3 linked regions of the Asanoa sp. WMMD1127 genome follow. The protein of the gene in region 2 interacts with the protein of the main gene of each other region in a pairwise test. Links are inferred from orthologs where the notes say so. Each region holds a gene or a part of one and is shown on either strand. Other genes may lie near its edges.

The links.
Region 1: the proteins of rlmB (region 2) and tsaE interact in binary tests that used the Escherichia coli proteins (3 or more experiments, as listed by UniProt). The link is inferred for Asanoa sp. WMMD1127 from one-to-one orthologs.
Region 3: the proteins of rlmB (region 2) and O7635_RS04685 interact in binary tests that used the Escherichia coli proteins (3 or more experiments, as listed by UniProt). The link is inferred for Asanoa sp. WMMD1127 from one-to-one orthologs.

What each region holds. Positions count from the first base shown.
Region 1 is NZ_JARUBP010000001.1:949,485-955,964, reverse strand. What follows is about bases 21-3,020. They hold tsaE (tRNA (adenosine(37)-N6)-threonylcarbamoyltransferase complex ATPase subunit type 1 TsaE), read left to right. Parts: upstream 21-1,277; coding sequence 1,278-1,763; downstream 1,764-3,020. Other genes in these bases: tsaB (tRNA (adenosine(37)-N6)-threonylcarbamoyltransferase complex dimerization subunit type 1 TsaB), read left to right, coding at 2,476-3,020; ung (uracil-DNA glycosylase), read left to right, coding at 1,760-2,437; O7635_RS04675 (alpha/beta hydrolase), read left to right, coding at 217-1,281; alr (alanine racemase), read left to right, coding at 21-220. Also shown: more of alr, read left to right, coding at 1-20; more of tsaB, read left to right, coding at 3,021-3,135; rimI (ribosomal protein S18-alanine N-acetyltransferase), read left to right, coding at 3,132-3,572; tRNA (adenosine(37)-N6)-threonylcarbamoyltransferase complex transferase subunit TsaD, read left to right, coding at 3,565-4,608; O7635_RS04645 (hypothetical protein), read left to right, coding at 4,620-4,874; O7635_RS04640 (ABC transporter ATP-binding protein), read left to right, coding at 4,919-6,480. UniProt on the Escherichia coli protein: Required for the formation of a threonylcarbamoyl group on adenosine at position 37 (t(6)A37) in tRNAs that read codons beginning with adenine.
Region 2 is NZ_JARUBP010000001.1:2,392,792-2,399,271, reverse strand. The notes cover bases 1,611-4,610. They hold rlmB (23S rRNA (guanosine(2251)-2'-O)-methyltransferase RlmB), read right to left. Parts: upstream 3,663-4,610; coding sequence 2,559-3,662; downstream 1,611-2,558. Other genes in these bases: cysS (cysteine--tRNA ligase), read right to left, coding at 3,662-4,610; O7635_RS11525 (esterase-like activity of phytase family protein), read right to left, coding at 1,611-2,498. In the rest of the region: O7635_RS11530 (hsp70 family protein), read right to left, coding at 1-1,229; more of O7635_RS11525, read right to left, coding at 1,299-1,610; more of cysS, read right to left, coding at 4,611-5,089; O7635_RS11510 (helix-turn-helix domain-containing protein), read left to right, coding at 5,133-5,786; O7635_RS11505 (hypothetical protein), read left to right, coding at 5,895-6,480. UniProt on the Escherichia coli protein: Specifically methylates the ribose of guanosine 2251 in 23S rRNA.
Region 3 is NZ_JARUBP010000001.1:956,087-959,091, forward strand. The notes cover bases 29-3,005. They hold O7635_RS04685 (NAD(P)H-hydrate dehydratase), read right to left. Parts: upstream 2,267-3,005; coding sequence 791-2,266; downstream 29-790. Other genes in these bases: alr (alanine racemase), read right to left, coding at 29-780; O7635_RS04690 (holo-ACP synthase), read right to left, coding at 2,263-2,631; O7635_RS04695 (hypothetical protein), read left to right, coding at 2,789-3,005. Outside these bases: more of alr, read right to left, coding at 1-28. UniProt on the Escherichia coli protein: Bifunctional enzyme that catalyzes the epimerization of the S- and R-forms of NAD(P)HX and the dehydration of the S-form of NAD(P)HX at the expense of ADP, which is converted to AMP.

The sequences.
Region 1 (6,480 bases), 1.4 Mb from region 2 along the record:
CACGATCGCGGGCCGGGTCTGCATGGACCAGATCGTCCTCGACGTCGGCGACCAGCCGGTCGCGCCCGGCGACGTGGCGACCCTGTTCGGCCCCGGCGACGACGGTGCGCCCACCGCCGACGACTGGGCCGCGGCCATCGACACCATCAACTACGAGATCGTCACCCGATTCGGGAGCACCAGAGTCCCGCGGGTTTACGACGGCGAGGAAGGTGAATGAGCACCCGACGCCGCGCGGGCATCATCGGCGCGGTGGTCGGTCTGGCCGCGGCCGGGATCGCCACCGGAGTAGCCGTCGAGCGCGCGGTCGTCCGCCGCTCGAAGCGGGGCGTGGCTGACCCCTACGTGGACGAGCCGTTCGACCGCCTGCCCTATGACGAGGTCCTCACCGTCAGCACCGCCGACGGCACGGACATCCACGTCGAGGTGGTCGAGCCGACGGTGACCGAGCCGGCCCCGGCGACCATCGTGTTCGTCCACGGCTTCTGCCTCGACATGGGCACCTTCCACTTCCAGCGCACGGCTCTCGCCGCCAAGGGCGAGCACCGGATGGTCTTCTACGACCAGCCCGGCCACGGCCGCTCCGGCAAGCTGGAAACCGGCGAATACGAGCTGCCGGCCCTCGGCGAGACGCTGCGCGCGGTGATCGACGAGACGGTCCCGGACGGCCCGCTGATCCTGGTCGGGCACTCGATGGGCGGCATGACCATCATGGCGTTCGCCGAGCTCTACCCGGAGTTCTTCGACGACCGGGTGCGGGGCTGCGTGCTGATCGCCACCTCGGGCGGCCTGATCGACGAGACCCGCCTGGGCCTGCCCGCGCTGATCGGCCGCGTCGGCGGCCCACTGCTGCCGCTGGTCAACAGCGCCACCCGGCTGACCGGCCCGACCATCGACCGCGCCCGCATCGCCGCGACCGACCTGGCCTGGCTGCTCACCCGACGGTACGGCTTCGGCGACTCCCGCCCCAGCCCGTCGCTGGTGTCCTATGTGGAGAAGATGAACTCGCGCACGTCGGTCGACACGGTCGCCCGCTACCTGCGCACGCTCTACACCCACGCCCGCTACCCGGCACTGGCGGCGCTCGAGCGCACCCCGACCGTGATAATCGTCGGTGACAAAGACATGATCACTCCGGTCGCGCACTCCGAGGAGATCCTGCGCCACCTGCCCGACGCGGAGTTCGTGAAGGTCAACAACAGCGGGCACGTCGTCATGCTGGAAAACGCCGACGAGGTGAACGCGGTGGTCCTCGCATTCCTGGAGAAGATCTCGGCATGATCCAACTGGACACTGTGGACGACACCCGGGCGTTCGGCGCGCGGCTGGCGGCGGTGCTGCGCCCCGGCGACCTGGTCGTGCTGACCGGCCCCCTCGGCGCCGGCAAGACCGCGCTCGTCCAGGGCATCGGCGCCGGCCTGCACGTGCAGGGCGACGTCACCTCGCCGACCTTCGTGATCGCCCGGGTGCACCGCCCCGACCGGGCCAACGGCGGCGCGACCCCGCTCGTGCACGCCGACGCGTACCGGATCGGCGCCGCCGCCGACCCGCTGGCCGAGATCGACGGGCTCGACCTGGACGCCTCGATGGACGACGCGGTCACCGTGGTCGAGTGGGGTGAGGGCATCGTCGAGCAACTGCGCGACGAGCATCTGCGCGTACGCATCGACCGGCGCGACGACGACACCCGGGTGATCGAGCTCGAACCGGCCGGCGGCGACTGGGCCGACCGCGTGGCGACGCTCACCGAGGACGCCCGGTGAACCTGCTCGACCTGCTGCCACCCGAATGGGCGAGCGCCCTGGGGCCGCACCTCGACCCGGCCGCCACCGCGGACCTGGGCGCCTTCGTGGCCGCCGAGTACGCGGCGACCGCCGTCTACCCGCCGCTGACCGACCTGTTCACCGCCTACCGGCTGTGCGGGCCGGCCGACGCCCGCGTGGTCATCCTCGGCCAGGATCCCTACCACCGCGCTGGTCAGGCCCACGGGCTCAGCTTCAGCGTCCAGGCCGGCGTACGCGTCCCGCCCTCGCTCCGCAACGTCTACAAGGAGCTGGCCGCGGACCTCGGCGTCCCCGCGCCCGACGGCGGCGACCTGCGCGGCTGGGCGACGCAGGGGGTGCTGCTGCTCAACGCGGTGCTCACGGTGCGCGAGGGAGCGGCGGGGTCGCACGCCAACAAGGGCTGGGAGGCGTTCACCGACGCCACCATCCGGGCCCTGCAGGACCAGCCCGACCGGGTGGTCTTCCTGCTCTGGGGCGGCTACGCCCGCAAGAAGGCGGCGCTGGTCACCAACCCGGCGCACGTCGTGCTGGAGGCCGGCCACCCGAGCCCGCTCAACCCGCGCGGGTTCCTCGGCAGCCGCCCGTTCAGCGCCGCCAACAAGGCCCTCGCCGACGCGGGCCTGACTCCCATCGACTGGAGCCGCTCGGCCTGAGCGGCAGTCACGGCAGCCCGCCGGATAAGGTGCATATCGTGCTCGTTCTCGTCCTCGACACGTCGACGCCCGCGGTGACCGCGGCGGTGGTCGACGTCACCCCGACCGGCCACACGGTGACAGCGGAGCTGCGCACGGTCGACGGGCGCGCGCACGGCGAGCTGATGGCGCCCGAGGTCGACGAGGCCCTGCGCCGCTCCGGCGCCACCGTCCGCGACCTGCGGGCGATCGTCGCGGGCACCGGCCCCGGGCCGTTCACCGGGCTGCGGGTGGGCCTGGTCACCGCGGCCAGCATGGGCCAGGCGCTGGGCATTCCGACCTACGGCGTGTGCTCCCTCGACGCGATCGGCGGTATGCCGGGCCAGGTCACGCTGGTGGCGACCGACGCCCGCCGGCGCGAGGTCTACTGGGCGCTCTACGACCAGGCCGGCGCGCGCGTCGACGGCCCGCACGTCGACCTGCCCGACGTGGCCGCCGAACGGTCCGCCACGGTCGCGGTCGGCGACGGCGCCCTGAAATACGCCGACCGGCTCGGCGTCAAGGTCCTCGACGAGCCGCGCTATCCCACCATCGACGGCTTCGTCGCGCACGCCGCCGACCGGATCCGCGCCGGCGCGCCAAGCGAGCCGCTCACCCCGCTCTATCTCCGCCGCCCGGACGCCGTCGCGGCGGGAGGGCACAAGCCGGTGCTGCGGTGACGGCCAAGCTCACCCGGCTGCGCTGGTGGCACATCGCGCAGCTGCTGCCGATCGAGCAGGACCTGTTCGGCGACGAGAAGTGGTCGGCCGGCATGTTCTGGAACGAGCTGTCCAGCGGCCACTTCTACCTGGTCGCCCTCGACGAGCAGGAGCGGATCCTCGGGTACGGCGGTCTGGCGGTCAACGGCGACGAGGCGTGGATCCAGAACATCGCGGTCCGCCGGGACGCACAGCGACGGGGCATCGGCCGGGTCATGGTCGAGGCGCTGCTCGGCGAGGCCGAGCGGCAACGCGCCCACGCCGTGCTGCTGGAGGTCGCGGTCGACAACGCCCCGGCCCAGAAGCTCTACGCCACCTACGGTTTCGAGCCGATCGGCGTACGCCGTGGGTACTACCAACCGAGCAACACCGATGCGCTGGTGATGAGACGTGACTGACGAACCCCTGGTCCTCGGCATCGAGACCTCCTGCGACGAGACGGGCGTGGGCATCGTGCGCGGCACGACGCTGCTGGCCGACGCGTTGGCGTCCAGTGTGGACCTGCACGCCCGGTTCGGCGGCGTCGTGCCAGAGGTGGCCAGCCGGGCGCACCTCGAGGCGATGGTGCCGACCATGCAGCGCGCGCTCGACGACGCCGGCGTGACCCTGGCCGACATCGACGCGATCGCCGTCACGGCGGGCCCCGGCCTGGCCGGCGCCCTGCTGGTCGGCGTCGCCGCCGCCAAGGGCTACGCGGTCGCGGCCGAGAAGCCCGTCTACGGCGTGAACCACCTCGCCGCCCACGTCGCCGTGGACACGCTCGAACACGGCCCCCTGCCGGAGCCGGCGATCGCGCTGCTGGTCTCCGGCGGCCACTCCTCGCTGCTGCTCGTCGACGACCTGGCCGGCGGCGTGACCCCGCTCGGCTCGACCATCGACGACGCGGCCGGCGAGGCGTTCGACAAGGTGGCCCGGCTGCTGGGCATGCCGTTCCCCGGCGGGCCGCCGATCGACCGCGCGGCCCGCGAGGGCCAGGCCACGATCGCCTTCCCGCGCGGCCTGACCGCGGCCAAGGACCAGGCCGCGCACCGCTTCGACTTCTCGTTCTCCGGGCTGAAGACCGCGGTGGCCCGCTGGGTCGAGGCGCGCGAGCGGGCCGGCGAGCCGGTGCCCGTCAACGACGTGGCAGCGTCCTTCCAGGATGCGGTCTGCGACGTGCTGACCGCCAAGGCCATCGACGCCTGCCGGCAGCACGGCGTGGACACGCTGGTGATCGGCGGCGGCGTCGCGGCCAACTCCCGGCTGCGGGCGATGGCCGAGGAGCGGGCGGCCAAGGTGGGCATCACCGTGCGGGTGCCGCGGCCCAAGCTGTGCACCGACAACGGCGCGATGGTGGCCGCGCTCGGCTCGCACCTCGTCGCGGCCGGCGTACGGCCCAGCCGGTTGGATCTTCCGGCCGACTCCGCGATGCCGTTGACGCTCGTGAGTGTGTAGTGTCCGGCCACGTGATCGTGCGCATGTGGGAGGCGCGGGCCGAGCCCGGGCGCCTGCCCGACCTGGTCGACTGGGTCTGCGACACGGCCCTCCCGCGGATCGAGGTCTACCCGCTGCACATCGCCAGCGAGGTGTTCTCGTCGTCCGACGACCGGTGCGTCGTGATTTCCAGATGGCGCAGCGATCCGCAGGCGCTGGGCGCCCCGCCGCCGCTGCTGGTGGCCAGGCCACCGCACGAGTGGGACTTCACCCAGGTCGACCGATAATCGGTGGCGCCGGTCAAAGTTGATCAATTAACTTCGGCCATGCTATGCGCCCCCTACCCGTCGCCGATCCCGGCGATCCCGATGTCCGGTCGGCCACCCGCTACCTGCTGTGGCTGGCGGCCCGCACCTGGCCGTCGTTGCTGGCCGCGATCGGCTTCGCGACCCTCTGGATGGTCAGCCAGGCGCTGATCCCGGCCACCGTCGGCCGGGCGATCGACGCGGGCCTCGCCGACCGCGACCCCGACGGCCTGCTCCGCTGGGGCGGGGTGCTGCTGGGGCTCGGCCTGGTCACCGGCGCGACCGGCGTCCTGCGCCACCGGATGGCCGGGTTCAACTGGCTCGCCGCCGCCTACCGCACCGTCCAGCTCACCGTGCGGCAGGCCAACCGGGTCGGCGCCACGCTGCCCAAACGGCTGGCCACCGGCGAGGTCGTCAGCATCGGCACGGCCGACATCAACCACATCGGCGGGGCACTCGACATCACCGCCCGCGGCACCGGATCGCTGGTCGCGGTCATCACCGTCGCGGTCATCCTGCTGCGCACCTCGGTGCCGCTCGGGCTGGTCGTCGTGATCGGCGTGCCGGTGATGATGCTGATCGCCGGCAGCCTGATCAAGCCGCTGCAGCGCCGCCAGCAGGTCTACCGCGAACAGGAGGGCAAGCTGACCACCCGGGCCGGCGACCTCGTCGCGGGCCTGCGGGTGCTGCGCGGCGTCGGCGGTGAGTCGACGTTCGCCGGCCGCTACCGCGCCGAGTCGCAGGGCCTGCGATCGGCCGGCGTACGCGTCGCCCGGATCGAGTCCCTCCTCGCCGCCTCCGAGATCCTGCTGCCGGGCATGTTCCTGGTGTTGGTCACCTGGCTCGGCGCCCGCTTCGCCCTGCGCGGCGAGATCAGCGCCGGCGAGCTCGTCGCCCTCTACGGCTACGTCGCCTTCCTGGTCAGCCCGCTGCGCCAGCTGACCGAGGCGATCGACCGGCTGACCAAGGGGCACGTCGCCGCCCGCCGGGTGGTGCGGATGTTCACCATCGAGCCCGAGTTCACTTCGCCGGCGGCGCCGGTCTCGGCCCCGCCCGGGCCGCTCGTCGACGCCGAGTCGGGGCTGACCGTCCAGCCAGGACGGTTCACCGCGATCGCGGCCGGCGACCCGGTGGCGGCGGCCACGATCGCCGACCGGCTCGGCCGGTTCGCCGACGGTGCCGTCACGCTGTCCGGCGTACCGCTGGCCGATCTCGACCTGGCCGACGTGCGAGCCCGGGTGCTGGTGGCCGACAACGACGCGCGGCTGTTCTCCGGTCCGCTGCGCGGCGAGCTCGACCCGCGGGCCAAGGGCGACGCGGCGGTCGCGTCGGCCCTCGACGCCGCGAGCGCCCGCGACGTGCTCGACGCCCTGCCCGACGGGCTCGACACCCTGGTCGCCGAGCGAGGCCGCGAGTTCTCCGGCGGCCAGCAGCAGCGCCTGCGGCTGGCCCGCGCGCTGGTCGCCGACCCCGAGACGCTGGTGCTGGTCGAGCCGACCAGCGCGGTCGACGCGCACACCGAGGCGCGGATCGCCGCCCGCCTCGGCGCCGCCCGCGCCGGGCGCACCACGGTCGTCTGCACCACCAG
Region 2 (6,480 bases):
GGGGCGACCCACGCGGAATCGCGTTGCGGCGGGACGGGTGGCGGCGGCGCGGCACCGCCGGACACCGGGGAGACCTCGGGCGGCGCGCTGGTGACGCGGGCGGTGCCGGCGGCCGACGGCGCCGTGGCCGCCACCGCGACCGCGGCGGGCAGCTCGGCCAGCGCCCCCTCGGCCACCGGCAGCTCCGGCTGCTCGAGCACCGTCGGCGCCAGGCCGAGATCGGCGTGCAGCATGCGTGCCACCAGCGGCACCCGGGACGATCCACCCACCAGGAACAGGCCGGCGAGCTGATCCGGCCGCAAGGCGGCCGCCGTGATCACCCCGGCCGTCTCGATCACTCCGCGGCGCAGCAGCGGCGTCGCCAGCTGCTCGAGCTCGTCGCGGGTCAGGTGCACGGCCTTCTCGACGCCCGGCACGGCGACCGGCGCCACGGCCGCCCGGGACAGCATCTCCTTGGCGCCCCGCACGTCGTCCCAGAAGCGGCGGCGGTCGCGCCACTGCGCCGTGTTGGCCGGGTTGCGCAGCCGCTCCCACGCGGCCGGGTCGATGCCGGCCAGGCCGTGGCCGAGGTGGTCGACCAGGGCCGCATCGAGGTCGAGGCCGCCGAGCTCGGCGACCCCGCCGGCGGAGACGACGCTGAAGGAGACGCGGCCGGACGGGTCCGGGCCGTCGTTGCGGACCACCGCGATGTCGAGCGTCCCGCCACCGAAGTCGAAGACGGCCAGCGCCGAGCCGACGGGCACCGGCCGGCGCAGCACCTCGGCGAAGTAGCGGGCCGCGGCCACCGGCTCCGGCACCAGCACGGTGCTGGCCGGCCAGCCGGCGCGGGACAGCGCCACGGACAGCACCTGGCGGCGGGTGGCGCCCCAGGCCGCGGGATAGGTCACCGCCGCGGGCGGCAGGTAGCCGGCCGCCTCGACGGCGGCGTGCGCGACCGCGGCGAGGATGGCGGCGAGCAGGTCGACCGTGGCCACCTCGCGGTCGCCGAGCAACACCGCGGGCGCGTCGACGTGCCGCTTGGGATTGGGCTCGTAGCGGGCCGGGTCCGCCTGGGCCAGCCGTTGCGCGTCGCGCCCGACGTGCAGCCGGCCCGCGTCGTCGAGGAGCACGCCGGAGGGCAGGAGCGGTTGACCGTCGAAGAGCAACGGTCGGGTGCGCCCGTCGGGCCAGCGCAACACGGCGACCGTGTTCGACGTGCCCAGGTCGACCCCGAGCGCATGCCCTTGCATCTGCCGACTCCTCCACGGGCGAGGGGATGCCCGGCCTGCATCGTACGGGCCGGGCACGCCCACCCGTGATCAGAGGAAGCGGCGGTCCACGTTGAGGCCCTGGGTCAGCTTCAGCGTGATGAACTCGTTGTTGTCGGGCACGCCGGCGGTGCGGCCGGCCGAGCCTGGGAAGTTGTTGTCGTTGAGCACGGCGATCGTCTTGTCGTCGAGGATCACGACGTCCTCGATGGTCTGGAACGGGAACGTGAAGGTCTTGCCGAACCCACCGAGCTGCTTCGGGTTGCTGATGTTCATCAGGTCCGCGACCAGGGTCTTGTCCATGGCTCCGTCCCTGTCGCGGTCCGCGAAGTTGGCCAGGTAGATCTTCTTGGTCTTCGCGGTCGGGCCCTGGCCGTTGTCCCGCTCGATGATCAGGAAGCGGTGCCCGTCGACCGCGATGGCGTCACCGATCGCGTTGGCCGGGTCGTCGAGCTCATAGACATAGCGCTTCCCGGTGTACGAGCCAGCGCGCACGTCGAACTCGTTGAAGCGCAGCGTGCCCGGGGTGTCACCGGCGACGGTGCCCTCCAGCAGCGGGTAGAGCTTGCGCCCGTCGGGCGACTGGGCCATGCCCTCGAAGCCCTTGCTGCTGTTGATGTTGTTGGGCGTCGTGCCGCGCAGCGGGTTCTCCGGAGCGAAGACGCCGGGCAGCGAGATCGGTGCCTGCATGAGTGCGCCGGTCCGGTCGAAGTGGAGCAGGAACGGGCCGAACTCGTCACCGATCCAGTACGTGCCGTCGGCCGCCCGCTGGATCGACTCGACGTCGAAGTCCGAGCCGGTCAGCACCCGGTCGGTCCGGGTCAGCGGCCACGTCACGTACCCCTTGGGGTCGGTCAGGTTGATGCCGCCGAGCACGTCGACCCTGTTGGTGTGGAGCACCGGCGCGATCGTGTGGATGCGCAGGACGAAGTCCCCGCTGTTGGCCTTGTTGCCGAAGCCGTTGTCCGACATCACCTCGAAGGTGCCGTCGCCGTTCTTCACGATGCCGCTGAAGCCCTGCACCGGCTGGTCGGCCCAGGGTGCGGCGACACCGTTGACCGGCGCGGTGTCGAGCAGCGAACCGGACGGCTCGCTGGCCGGCACGAAGGTCAGCGCCGGCAGCGACGCGAAGCCGGTCAGCGTGGCCGGGCCGAACTCGTCGGCGTCGTGCGCGGACGCGGGGCCCGCCACACCGACGGCGAGGGCGGCGATCATCGCCGCGCCCGCGACTGCGTTGAGACGTTTGGTCATGAGGCGAGAAGCTAGCCAGCCATGATGAACCGGTCGGGGTGGTGGCGTGAACGCCGGCTGTCAGCCCGCCTCGGTGCGGCGGCGGGCGACCTCCGCCAGCGTGACCGCGGCGGCGACGCTGGCGTTGAGCGACTCCACCTCGGACACCATCGGGATGCCGACCCGCATGTCGCAGGTCTCGCCGACGAGCCGGGACAGGCCGCGGCCCTCGGAGCCGACGACGACCACCAGCGGGCCGACGGCGGCCTCGAGGTTGTAGAGATCGGTCTCGCCGTCGGCGTCGAGGCCGATCACCACGAAACCCTCGCGCTGGCAGGCCTTGAGCGCCCGGGTCAGGTTGACCACCTGGCTGACCGGCACGCGGGCGGCGGCGCCGGCGCTGGTGCGCCATGCGGTCGCGGTGATGCCGGCCGCCCGCCGCTCGGGGATGAACACGCCCTGCGCGCCGAACGCGGCCGCCGAACGGATCACGGCGCCGAGGTTGCGCGGGTCGGTGACCCCGTCGAGCGCGACCAGCAGCGGCGTCGGGTGCTCCAGGGCCGCCGCCATCAGGTCGTCGAACGGCTCGTAGGCGAACGGCGGCACCTGCAGCCCGACGCCCTGGTGCAGCACGCCACCGGTCATCCGGTCGAGCTCGGCCCGGCCGACCTCGAGCAGCGCGATGCCCCGGTCGCCGGCGGTACGCACGATCTCGGTGATCCGGTCGTCGATGTCGATGCCCTGCGCGACGTAGAGCGCGGTCGCGGGGACCAGCGCGCGCAGCGCCTCGAGCACCGGGTTGCGCCCGACCAGCAGCTCCGGCGCGTCCTTGGGGGTCTGGGCGCGGCGCCCGGGCGCCACCCGCGGGCCGCCGCGGGCCGGCTGGCGGCTCGTCGGCTTGGCGCCCTTGGTGCCCTTGCCCCAGGTGGTGTCCTTGGTGCCCGGCTGCCCGATCTTGGGCGCCCGGCCCTCGGCCGCCGCCGCGCGCTTCTCCTTCTCCTGTTTCCAGGCGGTGCGCTGCGGCAGCTTCTCGGTGCCCGAGTAGCCCTTGTGCCACGGCCGCTCGTCGGCGGGCAGCGTGCGCCCCTTGCCGGCCAGGCCCGCCTTGTTCTTGCCGCCCGAGCCGACGGTCGCGCCCTTCTTGGGCGTGACCCGCCGGCCGCGTCGCTGGGAGTTGCCCGCCATCAGTCCCTCGTTCCGATCGTCCAACGTGGGCCGTGCGGAGTGTCCTCGACGTTGACGCCGGCCGCGTTCAGCTGGTCCCGCACGGCGTCGGCGGCGGACCAGTCCTTCCTGGTGCGTGCCTGCGCACGCTGTTCGAGCGCGAGCTTGACCAGCGAGTCGACGATCTCGCGGAGCTCCTCGCCGGGCGTGCCACCGGTCGACGCGACCGACCACGCCGGGTCGAGCGGGTCGATGCCGAGCACGTCGAGCATCGCCCGCACACTGGCCAGCGCCGCGCGTACGCCCTCGTCGTCGCCCTTGGCCAGCGCGGTGTTGCCGAGCCGGACCTGCTCGTGTGCGACGGCGATCGCGCCGGAGGTGTTGAGGTCGTCGTTCATCGCCTCGACGAACTCCGCCGGCGGCTCACCGGCCGGGATCGCGCCGACGGCCTCGACCGCGCGCTGCACGAAACCCTCGACCCGGCGGTACGCCGTCGCCGACTCCCGCAATGCCTCGTCGGAGTAGTCGATCCGCGAGCGGTAGTGCACGGTCACGAAGTAGTGGCGCAACTCGACCATCCGTACGCCGAGCGCCGTTATGTAGTCGAGGTCGAGCACGTTGCCCGTCGACTTGCCCATCTTGGACTCGCCGAGGTTGAGCAGCCCGTTGTGCACCCAGTAGCGGGCGAACGGCAGGCCCGCCGAGCGCGACTGGGCGATCTCGTTCTCGTGGTGCGGGAACGTGAGGTCGAGCCCGCCGCCGTGGATGTCGAACTCGGGGCCGAGGTAGCGCAGGCACATGGCCGAGCACTCGATGTGCCAGCCGGGGCGGCCGGCGCCCCACGGGCTCCACCACTGGCCCTCGACCGGCTCGTCGCTCTTGTAGCCTTTCCACAGCGCGAAGTCGCGCGGGTCGCGCTTGGCCCGCTCGGCGCTGTCGGCGGCACTGGTCATCTCGTCCACCCGCTGGCCCGACAGGGCGCCGTAGTCGGCGTAGGACTTCACGTCGAAGTAGACGTCGCCGGAGCCGTCCTCCGCCACGTACGCGTGGCCGTTGTCGATCAACATGGTGATCAACTGGTGCATCTCGGTGATGTGGCCGGTGGCGCGCGGCGAGTAGGTCGGCGGCTGCACGTTGAGGGCGCGGTAGGCGGCGTCGAGGACGACCTCGTTGGCGTAGGCGATCGCCCAGTAGGGCTTGCCCTGCTCCAGCGACTTCTGCAGCACCTTGTCGTCGATGTCGGTGATGTTGCGCACGAACGTCACCTGGTAGCCGGTGCGCTCGAACCACCGCCGCAGCACGTCGTAGCTGACGCCGGAGCGAAGGTGACCGATGTGCGGCTCGGACTGCACGGTGAGGCCACACAGGTACATCGCGACCTTGCCGGCCTCACGCGGGACGAACTCCCGCACCGATCGGGTCGCGGTGTCATGCAAACGCAGCGTCACCTGACAAGGGTAGCGTTGATCCGTTTGCGCCTATGCTCGCGGTGTGACGCAGCCGGGCTACCGCGCGGGTGAGACGGCCCAGACGCTGGATCGTGGCCTGCGGCTGCTCTATCTGATCGCCGACGCACCGGACGGATTGACCGTCACCGAGGCCGCCGAGCGGCTGGGCGTCGGGCGGGCGGTGGTCTACCGGCTGGTCGGCGCCTTGACGTCGCACGGGCTGGTCAGGCGCGACGCGGCCGGGCGGTTGCGGCTCGGGGCGGGGGTGCTGCAGCTGGCCCGGCGGGCCCATCCGTTGGTGATCTCGGCGGCCATGCCGGCGTTGCGGCGGCTGGCCGAGGAGGTCGGTGCGACGGCCCATCTGACGATCGCCGAGGGTACGGACGCCGTGGCGCTGGCGGTCGTCGAGCCGACCTGGACGGCGTTTCACGTTGCGTATCGGGCCGGGTCGCGGCATCCGCTGGCCCGGGGCGCGGCCGGGCGGGCGATCCTGGCCGGGCGGGCCGGTTCGCCTGATCCGGTGACCACGGTCGGCGAGTTGCAGCCCGGGGCGTTCGGTGTGGCGGCGCCGGTGCTCGGCGTCGAAGGGTTGGACGCGAGCGTCGGGGTGGTGGCGCTGTCGGCGCTCTCCCTCGAGGAGGTCGGTCCGTTGGTGGCCGCGGCGGCCGCGACGGTCTCGGGCGCGCTGACCTCCTAGCCCTTTCCACAGCGGGCGGGCGAGTTATCCACAGGCTGTGTACGGGCCTCCCACGCTGGTTATCCACAGGTCTGTCCACCGGTCGCGTGTTGGTCGGACGCTGTTCACATGCGAACCTCTCGTCCCGCCGTTCGTCCAGCCGCGCTCGAATGGCGGGTGTTCCGGGGCAGCGCGGCCGTGGCGGCCGGTCTGCTCACCGTGCACCAGTTGCGGGCCCGCGGTTGGACGCGGCTGCGGCACGACGTTTATGCGGATGCCCGGCTGCCGGTCGACCATCTGTTGTTCTGCCGGGCGACGCTGGCCCGCATGCCGCCCGGTTCGGTCGTGCTGGCCGGCCCGTCGGCGGCGGAGGCGCTCGGGGTCCCGGCTGCCGCCGGCGCGGATGACCCGGTGCACCTGATCCTGCGCGGCCATCGGCGGGTGGGCAACCAGGCCGGGACGCGGCTGCACCGGGTCCGGCTCGACCCGGTCGACGTCGGCTCGGTCCGGTTGGCCGGTGGCGACGACGTGGTGCCGGCGACCGGGCCGGCCCGCACGGCCTGGGACTCCGCGGTCTGGCTGCCGCTGCCCGACGCCGTGGCGTTGGTCGACGGGCTGCTGTTCCAGCGGCTGGTCTCGACGGCGGAGCTACGGGCGGTGGCGGGCCGGCTCGGCGACCGGCCGGGCGGCCGCCGGGCCGCGCACACGCTGGCCC
Region 3 (3,005 bases), 1.4 Mb from region 2 along the record:
GGAGACGCCGGTGCCGGCCGGCACCCGCTTGGTGAGCATGAGGCGGGCCCGGGCGGTCATCGCGGGGCGCAGGCCGAACTGCTCGCCGGGGATGGGCGACAGGCCGTAGACCGCGATGCCGGGGCGGACCAGGTCGAAGTGGGCGTCCGGGCGGGTCAGCGTGGCCGCGGAGTTGGCGATGTGGCGCAGCGGCGGGCGGACGCCGAGCCGCTCGGCCACCGCGAGGGCGTCGCGGTAGGCGTCGAGCTGGCGGTCGATGGTCTCGTGGCCGGGCGCGTCCGCGTAGACGAAGTGGCTCCAGATGCCGACGATCTCGATGGCGCCGTCGGCCTGGGCCTTGGCGGCCGCCTCGACCAGGGCCGGCCAGTCGTCGGCGGTGGCGCCGCCCCGGGACAGGCCCGTGTCGATCTTGAGGTGCACCCGGGTGGGCTTCCTCGCCTCCTGGCCGGCCTTGATCATCTCGTCGAGCTGGCCGAGGCTGGCGGCGCTCAGGTCGATGTCGTTGGCGACGCCCTCGTGCAGCGGCAGGCCCGGGGTCAGCAGCCAGGCCAGGACCGGCGCGGTGATGCCGGCCCGGCGCAGGCCGAGCGCCTCGTCGAGGGTGCAGACGCCCAGCCAGGTCGCGCCCCCGGCCAGCGCGGCCCGGGCGGCCGGGACCATGCCGTGGCCGTAGCCGTCGCCCTTGACGACCGCCATCACCGCAGCGGTGGTGCCGGCCTTGAGCCGGGCCACGTTGGCGCGGATGGCGTCGAGGTCGACGCGCACTTCGGCTTGCCACATGCCTGCCAGGCTACCTGCCGGTAGCGGTGATTTCCGGGTCACCCGGGCGCAGGTCGTTGACCACGGCGCGCAGGGCGGCGGCGACGTCCGGCGCGGTCACCGGGCCGTGCCGGGCCGCTTCCCGCCCCGCGAGTCCGTGCAGGTAGGCGGCCGTGACGGCGGCCACCTCCGGACGCAGGCCGCCGGCCAGCAGGGAGCCGAGGAGGCCGGCGAGGACGTCGCCCGTACCGCCGGTGGCGAGGGCCGCGGTGCCGGTCGGATTGGCGTACGCGTGGCCGCTCGGGGTGGCGACGATCGTGCGATCACCCTTGAGGAGGACCACCGCGTTGGTGTGCGCGGCCAGGCGCAGGGCGGCCGCGACCCGGTCCGTGCCGGGCTCCTCGCCGGCCAGGCGGGCGAACTCGCGGTCGTGCGGCGTGAGCACCATCGGGGCGCTGCGGCCGCGCATCAGGTCGGCCATCCCGCCGTCGACCAGCAGCGTGAGCGCGTCGGCGTCGAGGACGACGGGGAGGCTGGTGGCGAGGACCGTGCGGACGGTGGTGGCGGCGCTCTCGTCCGTGCCCAGGCCGCTGCCGACGACCCAGGCCTGCACGCGGCCGGCGTCGGTGATCCGCTCGGTGGCGACGACGCTGGGGTGGGCGCGGACGACGTACTCCTTGGCGGTGCCGGCGTAGCGGACCATGCCGGTCGGGCCGGCCAGCGCGCCCCAGGTGGAGAGGATGGCGGCGCCGGGGTAGGTGCTCGAACCCGTCGCGATGCCGACGACTCCCCGGTTGTACTTCTCGTCCGTCGGCTTGTGGGTCGGCAGCGCGTCGGCGATGTCGGCGCGGTTCGGGACGAGGACGGCCGGGTCGGCGCGAAGGGTTTCGGCGAGGCCGATGTCGACGAGCTCGATCTCGCCGGCGAGCGGGGCGGCCGGGCCGACGACGTGGGCGGGCTTCAGGCAGCCGAAGGTGACGGTGACGTCGGCCTGGACCGCTTTCCCGGGTACGTCGCCCGTGTCGACGTCGACGCCGCTGGGGACGTCGACGGCGACGACGATCGGGCGCTTTTGGTTGGTGCCGCGGCGCTCGATGGCCCGGTGGAGCGTGGTGGCGGCGCCGCTGCGCAGGCCGCCCTTGGCGCCGATGCCGACGATGCCGTCGACGATCAGGTCGATGACCTGCGGTGGGGTGTCGGTGGCCCGGCCGCCGGCCTTCTCGAGGGCGCTCAGTCCGCCCCGGTGGGTGCGGGCCGGGTCGAGGAGGACGGCGGTGACGGCGGCGCCGCGGCGGGCCAGCAGCGCGCCGGCGTAGAGGGCGTCGCCGCCGTTGTTGCCGGCGCCGACGAGGAGCGTGACGCGCTTGCCGTAGACCTCTTCGAGGATCAAAACGCAGCGGCGGGCAAGGCCGGCGGCGGCGCGTTGCATCAGGGTGCCCTCCGGGAGGCGGGCCATCAGCGCTTCTTCGGCTGCCCGCACGTCGGCGACCCGCCAGGCTCTTCTCATTGCTCGGCCACCACCATCGCGGACGCGATGCCGCCGTCGTGGGAAAGGGACAGGTGCCAGCGGTTGACGCCCCGCTCGGCGGCCGCGGCGGCGACGGTGCCGCTGACCGTGAGCCAGGGTCGGCCGTCGGGGTCGGTGACGATCTCGCAGTCGTGCCAGCGCAGGCCGGCGGGGGCGCCCAGGGCCTTGGCCACGGCCTCCTTGGCGGCGAAGCGGGCGGCGAGGGACTCCGGTGAGCGCGGGTTGCCGGAACCGGTGAACCGCTCCCCCTCCGTGAAGAGGCGGTCGCCGAGCAGCGGTGTGCGGGCCAGTGCCCCGGTGAACCGTTCGACGAGGACCACGTCGATCCCGACAGCGACGATCATCACCACAGCCTATTAGCAGCGGGTGTACGCGGTGGGCAAGCCCTGTGGACGGTTGCCGGGTGTTGGTCTCGCTCCTTGTCCACAGGCGCGCCTGTCGAGGTTGTGGCCGGCCTAGCTTGGGTTTCTCTTCGCTTCGTCGGTCGGGAGGGTGGTCGTGGTGGACGGTGACCTGCGGGTGGAGCCCGGTCTGTTGCGTGCGCGGGCGGGCGAGCTGGAGCTGGTGGCCTCAGCGTTGGCGTCGGTCTCGGCGCAGGTGTGTGCGGCGGCTGATCCGTCCTTTGTCGCCGGGCGGGCTCTTGTTGTGCTGTCTGATGCGGTGTCGGGAGCGTTGGGTTCCGCGGCGGCGCGGGTGGCGCGCTCCGGTGGGCTGTTGC